4 regions of the Sporosarcina sp. G11-34 genome follow, and region 3 is predicted to be linked to each of the others. Evidence: riboswitches for the same ligand, from Rfam matches in the RefSeq annotation. Region 3 holds a riboswitch; each other region holds the start of a gene.
What was found. A riboswitch is a leader RNA that binds a small molecule or an ion and turns the genes downstream of it on or off. The one in region 3 is predicted to bind S-adenosylmethionine.
Positions count from the first base shown of each region.

Region 1: it holds a riboswitch for S-adenosylmethionine, as region 3 does, so the genes downstream of both, KSU66_RS05165 (aliphatic sulfonate ABC transporter substrate-binding protein) here and KSU66_RS02340 (LLM class flavin-dependent oxidoreductase) in region 3, are expected to answer to the same signal.
Region 2: it holds a riboswitch for S-adenosylmethionine, as region 3 does, so the genes downstream of both, KSU66_RS04635 (acyl-CoA dehydrogenase family protein) here and KSU66_RS02340 (LLM class flavin-dependent oxidoreductase) in region 3, are expected to answer to the same signal.
Region 4: it holds a riboswitch for S-adenosylmethionine, as region 3 does, so the genes downstream of both, ssuE (NADPH-dependent FMN reductase) here and KSU66_RS02340 (LLM class flavin-dependent oxidoreductase) in region 3, are expected to answer to the same signal.

Region 1 is NZ_JAHNZW010000003.1:191,375-195,520, forward strand. Features, by position in the region: gene ribH (6,7-dimethyl-8-ribityllumazine synthase) at 1-377, shown strand, start outside; gene KSU66_RS05145 (ASCH domain-containing protein) at 550-897, shown strand; gene KSU66_RS05150 (hypothetical protein) at 906-1,349, shown strand; gene KSU66_RS05155 (DUF2691 family protein) at 1,391-1,714, shown strand; gene KSU66_RS05160 (hypothetical protein) at 1,942-2,292, shown strand; SAM riboswitch class I at 2,407-2,519, shown strand; gene KSU66_RS05165 (aliphatic sulfonate ABC transporter substrate-binding protein) at 2,683-3,672, shown strand; gene KSU66_RS05170 (ABC transporter permease) at 3,685-4,146, shown strand, end outside.
Region 2 is NZ_JAHNZW010000003.1:85,084-89,229, forward strand. Features, by position in the region: gene KSU66_RS04630 (transporter substrate-binding domain-containing protein) at 1-195, opposite strand, end outside; gene KSU66_RS04635 (acyl-CoA dehydrogenase family protein) at 213-1,391, opposite strand; SAM riboswitch class I at 1,765-1,869, opposite strand; gene KSU66_RS04640 (exonuclease domain-containing protein) at 2,058-2,963, shown strand; gene KSU66_RS04645 (ferritin) at 3,039-3,548, opposite strand; gene KSU66_RS04650 (MFS transporter) at 3,711-4,146, shown strand, end outside.
Region 3 is NZ_JAHNZW010000002.1:41,200-45,345, forward strand. Features, by position in the region: gene KSU66_RS02335 (hypothetical protein) at 108-254, opposite strand; SAM riboswitch class I at 682-782, shown strand; SAM riboswitch class I at 910-1,018, shown strand; gene KSU66_RS02340 (LLM class flavin-dependent oxidoreductase) at 1,241-2,620, shown strand; gene KSU66_RS02345 (alpha/beta hydrolase) at 2,991-3,953, shown strand.
Region 4 is NZ_JAHNZW010000003.1:159,687-163,832, forward strand. Features, by position in the region: gene gdhA (NADP-specific glutamate dehydrogenase) at 1-76, shown strand, start outside; gene KSU66_RS04985 (argininosuccinate synthase) at 364-1,575, shown strand; SAM riboswitch class I at 1,785-1,889, shown strand; gene ssuE (NADPH-dependent FMN reductase) at 1,982-2,545, shown strand; gene KSU66_RS04995 (histidinol-phosphatase HisJ family protein) at 2,804-3,601, opposite strand; gene hisZ (ATP phosphoribosyltransferase regulatory subunit) at 3,715-4,146, shown strand, end outside.

The sequences.
Region 1 (4,146 bases), on a different contig from region 3:
TAGGCGGTGCAGAAGATGCACTACGTCGCCACGGTGTAGAGAGCAGTGACGTCGATGTTGCTTGGGTTCCAGGGGCTTATGAAATTCCGCTTGTCGCAAAGAAAATGGCAGCTAGCGGAAAATACGATGCTGTTATTACGTTAGGGACGGTCATCCGCGGAGCAACACCGCATTTCGACTTTGTGTGCAGTGAAGTTGCCAAAGGCGTCTCGGCCATCAATATGCAAGAAGGCATTCCCGTAATTTTTGGTGTCTTGACGACAGACACGATTGAACAAGCTATCGAACGCGCTGGAACGAAAGCCGGAAATAAAGGCTGGGATGCAGGTACTGCTGCAATTGAAATGGCGAATTTATTGAAACAGATTTCAGAATAAAAATAAAAAAAGGATGCCCCGCTTTCATTACGAAGTGGAGGCATCCTTTTCATTTGGTTTCGATTTCATCTATACATCCAGCATACCAAGTATAAAATGATTAGATTACTCGCAAAGGTTCCTAGTAAACGTTATAATGGAGGGTGAGTAAGAATTGAAACGGGGGATAATAATGAGTAAGCAAAAAAATGTAGAACTACCAGAAAAAACATGTACGATTGAAAAACTAGTTACGATAAAAGCAGATGTAGCGAAGGTGCTAAGTGGTGAAAAAACTGCAACGAGACGTAATGGCGTGTATGCAGATCTTGGTGAAATAATGGTGCTGGACGGTAAAGAATTCAAAGTCGATGCCATTTACTCACAAACACTTGGAGAAATGACGGATGAACATGCGCATCAAGAAGGTTACTCGAATATGGAAGACTATAAGCAGTCTATTTTGTCATTCCATCCGAATATGCCATGGCTCCCGACGATGAGCGTATGGGTACACGAATACAGTCCGGTTCAGAAATGATTTTTTGAATGATACCAAAAGTTTACGGTATAATCGTTTTCATGCATGTCCTAAGTGCTGTACTATCCATTGGTCCATTATTTATACTAATGCCGCTAATTAAACGGTTACGTAGCGTTGGGACGAACGTAGAAGGGGCATATTTGTCTATTATCAACGTTATCATCCGTCTAGTCATGCATGCGGGGCACGCCCTCGTTTTCACGGGTGTGTCTCTCCTTATTATTGGACCTTGGCCATGGTATACATCATGGGTAATTCTAACGGTCTTTGTGATGGGGGTATCTGCGTTTTTCTTGGCGACAGGTTTTACAAGAGTCCTTCGGAATTTTAATAAGGCGGGGATGAATAAAAACGACATTCTAGATCGTTTGAATAGAACGTCATGGTTATACATCGGCCTTATGATTCTAATGCTTTGGCTAATGGTGGAAAAACCGATGTTTTGGTGAAATGGTTATACATAAAATGAGGATGTGCATCTTGTCGGTGCATGTCTTTTTTTGATTCAATTATGGTTTTACCAGGTGATGAATTTTTTAAACAGATTTCAGAAAATGAATATTACTTAATTTTTACGGATTTAAAAGCTTTCAAGAATGTAGCATCCGCAACAGAAATCGAGACATACGAAGACTTTTTGAAGAGTGACTGTCAGTTTGTTCTCCTTCTTGTGGATTCATCGTATGTAACAATCTATTCCAAAGATAAAACGACTATCCTAAGTCTTTACAATCAAGTACTTGGCGCCAACTACGAAAATGTAAAGTATATTACAGATGGAAATGATAAGCGCACAACATTAATAGCTTTTTAATTGCTGTAAACTACGCAATATAAAATAAGTAAAAGGAGATTCCCAAGTTATTGGCATCCTGTATAAGGAAATTAATGCTTTCAAAAATAGAGGACTAGCTTAAAGATTCAAGGTATGAAAACGCTCCGCTAAATCTTAATTGGTAAGGTCCTTCCCCATTCCTTTCTGCATATAATAATTAAAAAGAAAAAGTATTCTTTGGATAAAATGATCAAGGAGCGATGACTTTGAGGGGAAACTATCCATTATCCGGTGAAGGATTACAAAATAAAGATAGTTCACAGGATTATGGTGCTAAAATAGGACTTTTGGGTGCTGCGATATCTACATTTGGGGATGCTTTACAAACTATTGGAGGTGCAATTGCAATAGAAGAGGGTCGAATTTCCGATAAACAGCAGGAACAAGAAATAGGAAAATTACAAAGTCAAATTGATGAATTGAAAAAAGAACAATCAGAGAATAATGCGATGAGTATAGAAGTAGAGCTACTAAACAAACAACTAAAAAGAATTATTGGAAAATTAGAAATGGATGACGAATCATCTGAAAACTTCAAAACGAAAAAGAAAAAGTGAGTCATTTGATAAAGAAATTGAAAAAAGTATTTGACAATATGTATGAATATAGTATATGATAATTCCTAATGATCTAACTAATTGAAAAAACTGTACATTCAAAATTAAATAGTACTCTTATCAAGAGCGGCGGAGGGAATAGGCCCTATGAAGCCCGGCAACCAACAGGATATTTTTCTGCAAAGGTGCTAAATCCTACAGATTCAATTGGATCTGGAAGATAAGAGGAGGATTTTCTGCCCTCTTCTTAATTGAAGGGGGCTTTTTATATATCCAAATTGTAAAAAGAAGAGTTTTCATAGTATAAAACCAAGTGAACGAATAGGTAAAGTGTAGTTTGAGAATTTGAAGGACAAATTTATTAAAACTTATTATTAGGGGGAAATTAGAATGAAGAAGATTATTACATTTGTTTTATTAATTGTAGGCGCGTCGTTCATCATGACGGCTTGTTCAAATGCACAAGGGGAAGAGAAGAATAATTTAAAAAAGGTAGTTCTGGATTATGCCTATTACTCGCCTACGAGTTTAGCTCTAAAGGAGTTCGGATGGGCAGAAGAAGCTTTTGAAAAAGAAGGCATCGAGGTTGAATGGGTTCTTAGCCAAGGAAGCAATAAGGCACTGGAGTTTTTAAATTCTAAAAGCGTCGATTTTGGATCTACCGCGGGGGCAGCAGCATTGATTGCAAAGTCAAATGGATCTCCAATCGAGTCTGTATATATTTATTCGAAACCAGAATGGACTGCACTTGTAACGACGGAAGATTCACCGATAAAATCAGTTGAAGACTTGAAAGGAAAGAAAGTTGCTGCAACTTTAGGGACGGATCCATATATTTTCCTTTTACGCTCACTTCAAGAAGTAGGTCTGTCATCGAAGGACTTGGAAATTGTGAACTTACAACATGCGGATGGTGCAAATGCTTTGTTAACTGGCCAAGTCGATGCGTGGGCTGGTCTGGATCCACATATGGCAAGAGTTGAAGTTGACTCTGGGGCGAACTTATTCTTACGAGATCATGATAAAAATACGTATGGCACATTGAATGTACGATCGGAATTTGCGGAACAGAATCCGGAAGTTGTTGAAAAAGTAATCGAGGTATATGAGAAAGCGCGGAAATGGGTTATAGAAAATCCAAATGAAGCTGCTGAAATATTAGCAAAAGAGGCGGATATGAAGTTGGAAGTGGCTAAGAAGGGCATCGAGCGGAATGATTTTTCTAATCCTATTCCCGGAGATAAACAAATTGAGGCACTGGAAGAGGCCGGCGCTGTCCTGAAGTCAGAAAATGTTATTAAAAGCGATACAGATATCGAGGAATTAGTGAATGAATTAATTATTGATCGATTTGCGAAAAAAGTAATCGTAACAAAATAGGGGGCGAATTGTATGACGGTCAACACTAAAACAAACGAATTTTCGATAGAGAAAAGTGAAGAGTCTAGTAAATCACGTGCAGACTTAAATAAATTTAGAGGTCTTGCACTCGGATGGATATTACCAATCGTTCTTTTAGTCGTATGGGAAGCGACGGCACGTTTTGGCTTGATAGATTCCTATGTATTTCCCGCTCCTACAACTATTTTTCGAAAAATTCTAGAAATGGCTGAAGAAGGAACACTTTGGGGACATATCGGAATTACTTTTTTTCGAGTATTTATCGGTTTTTTTGCTGGGACTTTCGCAGCGCTCGTATTGGGTTCGATCGTAGGCTATTTCAAATGGTTTGAACAGCTTATGGATCCATTAATCCAAGCATTCAGATCAATCCCTTCTCTTGCCTGGGTGCCATTATTCATTTTGTGGATGGGAATTGGAGAATCATCCAAAGTGGTGTTAATTGCTGTTGGT
Region 2 (4,146 bases), on a different contig from region 3:
ATAGCCAGTGGGGTTACCTTTTTCGTCTAACCAGGACATTGGTTTTGATGCTTGATCATAGGCAACTTTCACTTTTTTAACGTCCGTGTTATTGGTATCTGTCCCGGTAGTTGCTTCTCCCGCGCCACATCCCGCTAAAATAGTTGTCAAAGCGAATCCAAGCGCTACAAGTTTTAAAAGCTTTTTATTTTTCATTATAAAAATCTCCTTTTTTACGCGTGAATCGCGTTTTTTGTTTTATCCTGTTCAATCGCTGATAATGCTAACTTTTTAATGGTCATGTCATCCATTGGGGGATTGTGTAAGCCCGCCCGTACGTCGCGATAATACCTTTGGAGAGGGTTGCTGCGTTGAAGGCTTTTTGCGCCTACAATTCGCATCGCTTTATCGACAATCGAAACGGCTGAATTTGTTACTGTATGTTTCGCTACACCGATTTCATTGGTCAGGAACGCTCTGCGGGATTCGTCGTCATAGATTTCCGCCACACTATAAAGAAGATGTCTCGCTTGAACTAACGCCAAATCGATTTCACCTAGTAGCTGTTGGACATTCGGCAATTGGCTAATGGGTCCATTTAAGCTGTTTGGTGAATGGGTATTTGCAAAATGTACCGCATAATCACGCGCAGCTTGTGCAATTCCGAGATAACACGCGGGAATGTGAAGCATCCAACCATTCGATATAGGACCGCCACTTGGTGTTTCGGGAAGCTCAACAAGTTTAGATTCATCGACTGTTACGTTGTTGAGCACAAGATCGTGGCTTGCTGTTCCTCTCATGGAAATGACATCCCATGTTTCTTCAATCGTTATTCCTTCCAAATCTTTATGGAGAAGGAAGAAACCTACTTTTTGCTTTTCTTCAATCCATGCGGAAGTTAGAAAATAAGTTAATACAGGAGAGGCAGTCGTGAATATTTTACGTCCAGAGAGCACCCAAGAATCACCGACTTTTTTTGCATTTGTTCCAGGGCGACCTCCTCTTGTTGGACTGCCGGTTTGAGTTTCACTGACCGAGCGATTCACTAGCGCGCCATTTAGCACTTCTGTTGCGAAGAAGTTCAGGCTTTCCTCCTTCCAAAGTTTTTTCTCGAAAAGTTCACCTACAACTCCTAGATTCCAGCCAATGGAAAGGGCGGTATTTGCGTCAAAACTAGCTAACGTTTCTTGAAGTAATACCAAATCATAAACCTTTAGTCCTTCACCGCCATAAGCTGTAGGGAGTGTGCTACTTGTGTAGCCAATGTCAATTAAGTCTTGAATATTCTCTTCGGGGAAGATGGAAAGTTCATCAATTTGAGCCGATAAACTTTTAAACTTTGTTTCTTTCTCATGTAACTTTTTCAACCATTGCCTTTGTTGTTCCGTTTTCACAAATAAGTTAATCATAATAGTCCTCCTCGTATTTAGAAATGAAAGTAGATGCTTTCGTTTAGTATATTCAATAATTCCTATTTGTTTAATAGGTTTTATAAATAAATGAATCGAACGTAATTTGTTAAGAGGCGATTTGGGTATACTGAAAGACTTCAATGATGATTGCTTTACCAAGCCGTTGATTTCCGTTCCGAGCGGACGCTTTCCGCGGGCGGTCCGTGAGCCTCCTCGCTTCTCTGCGGGGTCTCACCTGGACGCGCTTTTTCCGCTGGAGTCGCCGCTCTCCACTACAATCAACTAGGTGTCGCATTCTTTAGTTCAACCTATATAGTTATAAAAAATACCCCTTTTCAAGAGAAAAGAGGAATCCGATTTTACACTACGGCTCTTATCTTCCAAGAACGTTCTCTTGCTGGATTTAGCACCTTTCAAGGATACAGAGGTTGCTGAAGCGTCATCGGGCCAGTCCCTTAGCTTCTCTAAATAAGAAATATGAAGTTGTTGGTACTTACTTTAAGCTATGTATTTGGCCTTGTCAAGAGTCTAAGTATACTATTTCCATAGGTATTATATAAATTATTATAAGACGTGATTTTTCAGTCACGGGTTAGTACGTTGATGGGCCACCGTTATGATAAACTGAGGGGACCGGATAATTATTGATAGGGGGTACTTCAAATGGACTTTATAGCGATTGATTTTGAAACCGCAAATGATTCGAGAGCGAGTATTTGTTCAGTCGGTATTGTCATAGTTGAAAAGGGTGTTCTTAAAGAAGAAATACATACGTACATAGATCCGCAGGAAGAGTTTATGTACTTCAATACTGAAATTCACGGAATTACCGAGGATATGGTTCAAGGTGCACCAACTTTTGAAGAATATTGGCCGGAATTTAAAACATTGATTGAAAACAAAACGCTGATTGCACATAATGCGAGTTTCGATATGAGCGCCATGCGTTATGCGTTGAATTTATTTCACGAACCATATGCATCGTTTACGTATGGTTGTTCTTATGTTTTTTCCAAAAAGGTGTGGCCTTCGCTTTACAATCATAAGCTTTCCACAATGGCGGATTATTTAGGAATCAGCTTCAAACATCACGATGCATTGGAAGATGCCAGAGCAGCGGCGTTAGTGACATTAGCCGCGTTGGAGAATAGTGAAACGGATTCACTCGAAGGGTTATCAGATATGCATAACTTACAACTTGGCGTACATAAGTATGATGGGTATACACCCGCTGGAACAAAGAAAAGAAAGAAATCTGTAAAGGCTCCAACTTCGAAAACGGGGATGGATGAATCGCACCCATTATTTAGCGCGAATGTTGTTTTTACAGGGAAATTGCAATCTATGACTCGTGGGGAAGCGTCACGACTTGTCGTGAAATGCGGTGGAATTTGCAAGAATAACGTGACGAAAGATACAAGTTATTTAGTGATCGGGGACTATGATTTAACAAGCTTTACGGAGATGTTTAGCAGTACAAAAATGAGGAAAACAGAAGAGCTGATAAATAGCGGTCATCCAATACAAATTGTAGGCGAAAGCGACTTTTTGAGAATGGTTGGCGTTTAACGTACATAGAAAAACCGACCCTTTCGCACTGGATGCGAAAGGGTCGGTTTCAATTCGATAAGTGAATTCTATAACTTATTCTCCAGTTTCAGGGGAAAATTGACGTTGTCCAAGTTCTTTTTCATAGATGAATAATGCATTTTTGTCTTCACCAATGCGTTTTAAGTACTCGATATGTGTGTCGAAAGATGCTTCTTCTTCTACTTGTTCGTCCAAGAACCATCTGAGAAATGAAATGGTCGCATGTTCTTTTTCTTCCCATGCTAAGTCTGTGAGTTCATAGAAGTTTTTCGTAACCATTTTTTCTTGTTGTAGTCCAGATTCGAACGTATCCAAGATTGATTCAAAATCAATTTTTGGTTCGGATGTAGCTGAGAATTTTGCTTGGATTCCACGGTCATTTAAATAATTGTAGATTTTCATACCGTGAAAGCGTTCTTCCTCTGCTTGTTGGAGATAATAGTTTGCAAATCCCCCGTAATTGCGATGTTCACAATAAGCTGCCATTGCCATATAGGATTGGGCTGCGTCAAACTCATTGTTCATTTGGCGGTTCAGTGCTTCGGCTAAGTTATAACTAATCATGCTTCCAACTCCTTCTTTTATAGCTGTTCTGTCTTTAGCATAACCTATTCCGATATTGCAATCACGTAGTTTGTTTGTCTGAATTTTTTCTGATTGGGTCTAAATTATATGGTAAGATAGAAGTAATTGTTGAATGTTTGATTGAAGAAGGGAAGAAAAAACATGGGGGAACCGATTCAAGGGAAATGGTATTACGGTTGGAATATTGTCGTTGCATCTGCCATTCTGACGCTAATTACGGTCGGAATGCGAATGAGTATTGGTCCATTCTTTTTGCCGATGCTGGCAGATTTTGATATGTCGCGGACAAACTTGTCTATGATCGTTGCGGTGGGGATGTTTGTTTACGGCGTTGGTATGCCGTTGGCTGGGTATATGGAAAGACGCTTCGGAACACGTACTGTTTTATTAACGGGTGCTGTAATTGTCTTCATTTCAAGTTTAGGAACGATGCTTTCAAAGACACCAATTAGTTTGCTGCTTTCTTTCGGTATCTTTTTATCATTAGGATTAGCATTAACGAGTCCGGTTGCTTTAACGCCACTTATCGCACGTTGGTTCGTTAAACGGCGGGGACAAGCGCTCTTTTATTTAACAA
Region 3 (4,146 bases):
CGAATGAAAGGGTGCGCTAAATTTCAGGTACCTTTCACTACTAGAAACAAATATAAATAATTTACACGAGAAAAATGCCCTGCATTTCTGCAAGGCATGGGGGAAAGTTATGAAGATGGTGGTTCACTGGTCGTACTATTTATAGTCGCTGAAGTATCGTAAGCAACTAGGGTAAAGCCAAGCTTATTTTCAAGTTCGTTAATTTCCTGAAGCTGTTCACTGTCAAGGCGTGCAAATTTATTACTTTCTGACATATCTCTCACCCTTTCTATTAAGGTTAGTGTATCCAGCATAAAAAGGAATATACAAAAAAGGATGCGGTTTTTGTTAAGGTAGTTTTCGCATATCAATCTTTTTCTAGATTAAGTTTCAGGTACCGAAGCGAAAGTACTCCGGTTAATTGGGGTTTTTTATTATTTTGGGGTAAGCGTAAAATAGGTGTGGATTATTTTACGCTTACGCTCAATTTAGCGAAACGAAAAAATAATGAGCATAATGAATAAAGTTTTCGTCTCCTTTTTACGTGACGGGTCCTATATAGGGGTGACCGTGTCGTTGACATGGGGGAATTAATTAAAAATACGAATAACTACTGACTAAGTCAAAGGTTTTAGAAATCCTCATTGACAATAGATTCCTTATAGTTTAAAGTAATAGTTAGTCAATTGAATATATTCTAAATTCTTATCGAGAGAGGTAGAGGGACTGGCCCTATGATACCTCGGCAACAGACTTTGTAGTACTGTGCTAATTCCAGCAAGCGAAAGCTTGGAAGATAAGAAGAGTAAAGAAATCGAATCATCGAATCTTTTAACCTCTTCTTATTTATGGAAGTGGTTTTTATTTTGTATAAATAAACCAATCTATTTTATTGGAAACAGAGTAGAATTTTATAAAAGAATAGCAACCCCCTTATTAAGAGAGGTAGAGGGACTGACCCGATGATGCCTCAGCAACCAGCAATATGTATTGCATGGTGCTAATTTCAGAAGAATACATTGTATTCTAAAGATGAGACTGGCGTGACGACAAATGCCCTTCTCTCATCTTATTTGGGAGAAGGGCATTTTGTTTGATAATGATAAAATGGGATAGTTATCGGATTAAAGCCAATTAAACAAATAGGTATAGTAAAGGCGGCGACCCCCATCGAATTTGTAGGGAGAGGGAGAGATTGATGTAAGTGAAAGTGTCATTGTTTCAAGCAACTTGTTTGAAAATTTAAGGGAGGTAATATGGAATGGGGAAAAAACGAATTTACTTAAATGCATTTGAAATGAATTGTGTAGGTCACCAATCGCCTGGTCTGTGGACACACCCAGAAGATCGGTCACATCAATATAAAGACAGTAAGTATTGGATTGAACTTGCAAAAGTTTTGGAGAAGGGTCGCTTTGATGCGATATTTCTTGCGGATGTATTAGGGACGTACGATGTTTATAAAGGATCAAGGGATGCCGCCGTTCGTCATGGAACGCAATCTCCAGTAAACGATCCTTTTCTTGTTGTTCCACTCATGTCAGCTGTGACAAAACATCTTGGTTTTGGGGTGACGGCTTCCGTTAGCCATGAACATCCATACACATTTGCAAGGAGAATATCGACACTTGATCATTTAACGGATGGCCGTGTAGGATGGAATATTGTGACTTCCTATTTGAAAAGCGCCGCCGTTAATATGGGGCTTGACGATCAAGTGGATCATGACGAACGCTATGATATTGCGAATGAATACTTAGAGGTTTGTTATAAGCTTTGGGAAGGCAGCTGGGAAGATGATGCCGTACAAGTAGATAAAGAGAACGGCATTTATGCCAATCCAGAAAAAGTGCATGACATTAACCATGAAGGAAAGTATTTCAAAGTGCCTGGAGCGCATTTAAGCGAACCATCGCCACAGCGCACGCCGGTTCTATTCCAAGCAGGTGCATCAACAAAAGGTCGTACCTTCGCAGCAAAAAATGCTGAACTTATTTTTATTGGTTCACCTACTCTGAATGCAGCGAAAACAACTGTGGAAAGAATGCGAAGCGATGCAATAAAAATCGGAAGAAATGCTGAAGAATTGAAAATCTTGACAATGGTGACGCCGATAGTAGGAAGAACGGAAGAAGAAGCATTGGAGAAATATGAAGATTATAAAAAGCATGTCAGCTACGAAGGGGCGCTTGCCTTATTTGGCGGATGGACAGGCGTTAATCTAGAGGGTTTAGATCCGAACTCTACATTGGAATATATTGAAAATAACGCAATTCGTTCGGCATTGGAAAACTACACAAAAAATGATCCTGAAAGACAATGGACAATCCGTGAAATTGCCGAATCAATCGGAATCGGCGGAATGGGAACGGCCATGGTCGGATCACCGGAACAAGTTGCTGATTTACTGGAAAAATGGGTGGATGAAGCCGGTGTAGATGGATTTAACTTGGCATATGCCGTTTCCCCGGGTACATTTAAAGACTTTGTTGAATTGGTCGTTCCTGTTTTACAAGAAAGAGGTCGCGTCCCCGTAGAATACGAAGGTACATCATTCCGTGACAACCTATTTGGCAAAGGAGATCAACTCCCAGCCCATCATGCAGGAAAACAATACCGTATCGCAAAGCAAACTGTTTAAAAAAGAAATGGGTCGATATGAAAGTAACAAACCCACAATATACTACTAGTACTTACTAGACAACTAGCGGCTCTCAATTTAGGGATTTCCTTAAAAGAGAGCTTTTTATTTTTTTATGAATTTAGAAAGAACTTCATTGTACGTTTCCTTTCTTTCTAAAATTGGAAAGTATCCGCACTTATCAAATACGACTACCTCTGCTTTGGAATAAAGATCAGGCGTAAATAATTATTGTAGTTAGCATAGAATATCGGACACTTACTAGCTGGTAATTTCATCTAACCGCGATCTTTTCTTTCATATTCCTTCGTTTTTCTACTATACTATTCATAGGCAGCATGTGTGCTGTAAGTTGGAAAAGTAAAGGGGAATGAGTACGATTCGAATCAATTGGAAGAGGTTACTTGTTCTTTTTGCTATTGTCTTTTTGGTAATCCAAATCGCCGGTAGCTTTATTTTATATGAGATGGCGGTCAAGCGGGGACCGAAAGAGTTCTTGCAAAACAATGCCGATTTGGAAGTGTCGGATCAGGCGATGGATTTGTTTTTGAATGGTGAATGGATCGACTGGGTAAATGATCAGGAATTTGAACGTCTTACGTTAACGTCACGCGACGGACTGGAATTGTCGGGCTACTATTTACCGGCAAACAAGCCGACAAATAAATTGGTTGTTTTAACGCACGGTTATTTAGGGCATGCGTTGCAGATGGGGCTATTTGGACAGCATTATTATGCCGATTTGGGCTACAATATTTTCATGCCTGATGCACGGGGGCATGGCAAGAGCGCGGGGAAATATTACGGGTTTGGCTGGCACGATCGTCTTGATTTGATTGACTGGACGCATCTGTTGGTGGAGAAGCTTGGGCCTAATACGGAAGTGGCTTACCATGGGTTATCGATGGGGGCGGCGACTGTTTTGATGGCTAGCGGGGAAGAATTACCTCGCCAAGTAAAAGCGATTATAGCGGACAGTCCGTATGAGTCTGTCTATCAATTATTCGAGTATCAAATGAACCGGATGTTTCATTTGCCGGCATTTCCGATGTTGGATAGCACCAGTCTGTTAACAAAAGTTAGGGCGGGTTATTCATTCAAGGAAGCGAGTGCGTTGAAAGAAGTGGAGAAGACGAATGTCCCGATCTTGTATATTCACGGGGAAAGCGATACATTTGTTCCGACGAAGTTGACAAAAGATTTGTATCGGCATACTTCAAGTGACGCAGAACTCCTTCTTGTCCCGGGTGCAAACCACGGTGAATCCATTGCATTGGCTGGAGATGAATATAAAATGACGGTAGATCGTTTTCTTGAGCGGTATATTGAGTAGCGTTAGGTGAATAACGACCCATATACAATACACTAATAGAAAAAGTAACCATCCTTTGCTAACTGGCTAGTAAATGGGATGGTTACTTTTTTTACACTCTTTTTTAATAGCGTATTGTAATAGAGAATGAAGTTCTAAACTAAAGGACTAGAGGTCTTTTGTACCTTTCATTTCACTATAACTATACTAGACT
Region 4 (4,146 bases), on a different contig from region 3:
GAATTTAATTATTGGTGCAAACATTGCAGGATTTCTAAAAGTTGCAAACGCAATGGTAGCCCATGGTGTTCGATGAATAATAAGATAAGGTTTTTGCTGATTGCCGGCAAAAACCTTTTTTTATTGTTTCGGCTTCGGCGACCAATCTGTTTTATCACTTCGCCTTATACTCATAGTGCCTTATTTAGGTCGGCAGAAAGAAGCCCTTCTGACAAATTTCGGCGCTTTGTGGATGCCTCTTCAACTGCCCGCTATTTTTTAAAAAAACAAACAAAAGTATTGCAGTTTCCTTTCAATGTGTTATTATAAAAATACTAGTAATTGCATAAATATACACATGGTATTCGGAAGGGGATATTTATTATGACAAACAAAAAAGTAGTATTAGCATATTCAGGTGGTCTAGATACATCAGTAGCGGTTCAATGGCTAACTGATCAGGGGTACGCGGTAGTTGCATGTTGTTTAGACGTTGGTGAAGGGAAAAACTTAAAAGAAATCCAAGAAAAAGCGATCCAAGCTGGAGCGGTTAATAGTTACGTAATAGATGCAAAAGAAGAGTATGCAAATGAGTATGTTTTGCTAGCTTTGCAAGCACATGCCTATTATGAAGATAAATACCCGCTTGTATCAGCACTATCCCGTCCACTTATTTCTAAAAAACTCGTAGAAATTGCTGAAAAAGAAAACGCAACGGCTGTCGCACATGGCTGCACAGGAAAAGGAAACGACCAAGTTCGTTTTGAAGTTGCTATTAAAGCATTGAATCCTTCGCTTGAAGTGATTGCACCTGTACGTGATTGGGCATGGTCTCGTGAAGAAGAAATTGAGTATGCTAAAGAAAAAAAAATACCTATCCCTATTAATCTTGATAGCCCATACTCAATCGACCAAAACCTTTGGGGACGTAGTAATGAGTGTGGAATTCTTGAAGACCCGTGGGCGACACCTCCTGAAGGTGCTTACGGCCTAACAGTTGCAATTGCAGACGCACCGGATACACCAGAAATAATTGAGATAGAATTTAAGAAAGGAGTTCCCGTTAGTGTAGACGGTAAGAAATATAAACTAAGTGAACTCATTCTTCACTTGAACGATATCGCGGGGAAGCACGGCATCGGCAGAATCGACCACGTTGAAAACCGTCTTGTCGGTATTAAATCACGAGAAGTGTATGAATGCCCGGGTGCAATTACTCTTCTTAAAGCACATAAAGAGTTGGAAGATCTGACACTTGTAAAAGACATCGCTCACTTTAAGCCTGTCGTTGCTAAGAAACTAACAGAACTTATTTACGATGGACTTTGGTTCTCACCGCTTAAAAGTGCGTTGGAAGCATTTCTAAAAGACACACAGCAATATGTAAACGGTACAGTCCGCGTAAAACTATTCAAAGGTCACGCAATCGTTGAAGGGAGAAAATCACCAAACTCGCTTTACAATGAAAAACTTGCAACATATACAGCCGAAGATGCATTCGACCAATCAGCAGCAGTCGGTTTCATTAAGCTTTGGGGTTTGCCTACCGAGATTCACAGCATGATCCATAAAGAAAAAGAAGATGCTAAGAACTGAAGGGTCTTTAAGGATATAAAAAAATATCCCGAATCAATGTCATTCTAAAAGTGACTAGATTCGGGGGATTGGTCTTTCTTATTTATTCATATTTACTATTTTCATCTAATGAGTTTGTATAGATGGAATAGAAAACCTATTAATCTAATATGCTTTGATCCTTGACAAAGGTACTGGATGCGTATTATGATTATTCCAACAACTCCATAAAATTATCAAGAGAAGCTAAGGGACTGGCCCGATGAAGCTTCAGCAACCTCTGCATAGCAGGAAGGTGCTAAGTCCAGCAAGAGTAACTTCTTGGAAGATAAGAGTAGTAGCCCATATGTGCTCATCCCTCTTTTCTATCGAAAAGAGGGATTTTTTTATGAAAAAATAGAAGGAAAATAGAGGGGAATGGTAATAAATGAGTAAAATTGTAATTATATCTGGTAGCCCATCAACTACATCGCGAACGGATCTTGTATTAAGATTTGTAGAGTCTTTATTACATAAAAAAGGTTTTTCTGTCGACTATATTTCAGTACCCGATTTGCCACCTGAAGATTTAGTATACGCCCGTTTCGAAAGCCCAGCGATTAAAAAGGTCGTCGAGCTAATAGAAAATGCGGATGGAATTATAATTGGCTCTCCTGTATACAAAGCTTCTTTTACAGGTGTGCTCAAATCGCTACTAGATTTGTTACCAGAAGATGCATTTAGGGATAAGCCTGTATTGCCATTTATGGTCGGCGGTAGCAGTGCTCATTTACTGGCAATCGAATTTTCTTTGAAACCAATCATTAATAATCTAAAAGGAATTTCTACACAAGGGATTTACTTCGTAGATTCGTTGATAGATAAAGAAAATAGTGATAATCCCATTAAAGAAACAGATTGCGAATTGCGATTACAAACACAACTACAGGAATTAATAAATGCGATTGAAACAAAAAAACGTATAACAAAACTAGAGCTAAGCTTGGTTTGATAAATAAATGTATTCATAACACGGAAAGTAGGGGTGCAACCATGACAAAAAAAGAATGTATTTAAATGCATTTGAAATGAATTGTGCGGGGTTCCAGTCACACGGATTGTGGAGACATCCGGAAAATCATCCCGCGAAACAAGTGAAGCGGGTAGCATTAACCCAATAAAAGTAAAAATGAAAAAGCTTGTGCCCAGGAATTTTATATCCAGGTACAAGCTTTCTATCTACTTATAATTATCTATGGGAATCCTTGATTCAGATCAAACTATTTATTGCATGAAACGTCGGTTGTTGTTTATCAAACGTAGCGATATGTTTAAACCCGATGGATTGGAGTAGCTGAAGTGATTCTCTAAATTGAAAGGCTAAATCAGATACTCGATGTGCATCGGATCCGAGCGTAATAATTTCACCGCCGCATTGTTTATAAAGCTTTAAAATATCTTCACTTGGTAACGCGTTTGCCATTCCATAACGGACTCCAGAAGTGTTTAATTCAATTCCTTTTCCATCCGGAATAATGACTTCGAACATTTCGCGTAAAATATCGTGAAAGCTATTCTCACAATCTTTTAACGAATATCGCTTCACAAGATCTACATGACCAAGAACGGAAAACTTTTTATAGTTTTTAACGCAGTATAGCAATTCGTCATAATAGACTTGGTATGCTTCTTCAAGTGTTTTATTCTTAAATAATTCACCGTAATGCAGAGCTTTTTTTTCAGTTGTATGCATAGAACAAATAATAAAATCAAACGAATGATTGTTCATTAGTTCCTCATACTTATGTAAAATATGGGGTTGGACACCAATCTCAATCCCTTTTTTAATACAAATACGTTCTTCGTATTTCATCTGTAATTCTGTTATCTTTTTACTGTAGGCGCCCAAATCTAAGTCGAAAATAATAGAATCATCGGGATATTCATAATCGATATGTTCCGTAAAACAGATTTCCGTTAATCCTTTGTCGATGGCTCCATTAACCATTTCTTCCATTGAAACCGAGCAATCCGCCGAGAAGTCGCTATGCATATGAAAATCAAACATGAAAAATTAGCCCCCTATAGTATTGACATATTACATTTTCAGTATTATAGTACTAAATAACTTCACTCTAGTAAAGTGTTAAAGTAAAAGGTTGAAAGGTGGTTCGTTACTAAGTGTATATTGATTATAAATTGAATGACGAAAATGTCAAAGAATTCGAAAAGCAGGAACGAATTATTAAAACGATTAACAGACGCTTTCTCACATATGGATATAAACGCATTAAAACATCAACATTTGAACAATATGACTTGTATTCAAAAGTAAGAAGTTCCATTAATCAAAATGAAATGATTAAGATAATCGATCGCACGGGAGAAGTATTAGTATTACGGCCTGATGTGACGATTCCAATTACACGAAAATTGGCTGAAGACGTTTTAGACTTATCTACCGAACTACGTTATTTCTACGTACAAGACGTATTTCGCCAACCATTCGATAAACTAAAAGAAATTGAAAGTACGCAAGCGGGTGTTGAATACTTTTGTGAAAGTTCACCTGAGGCAGATGCAGAAGTAATCGCTCTTGCGTGTCATACATTA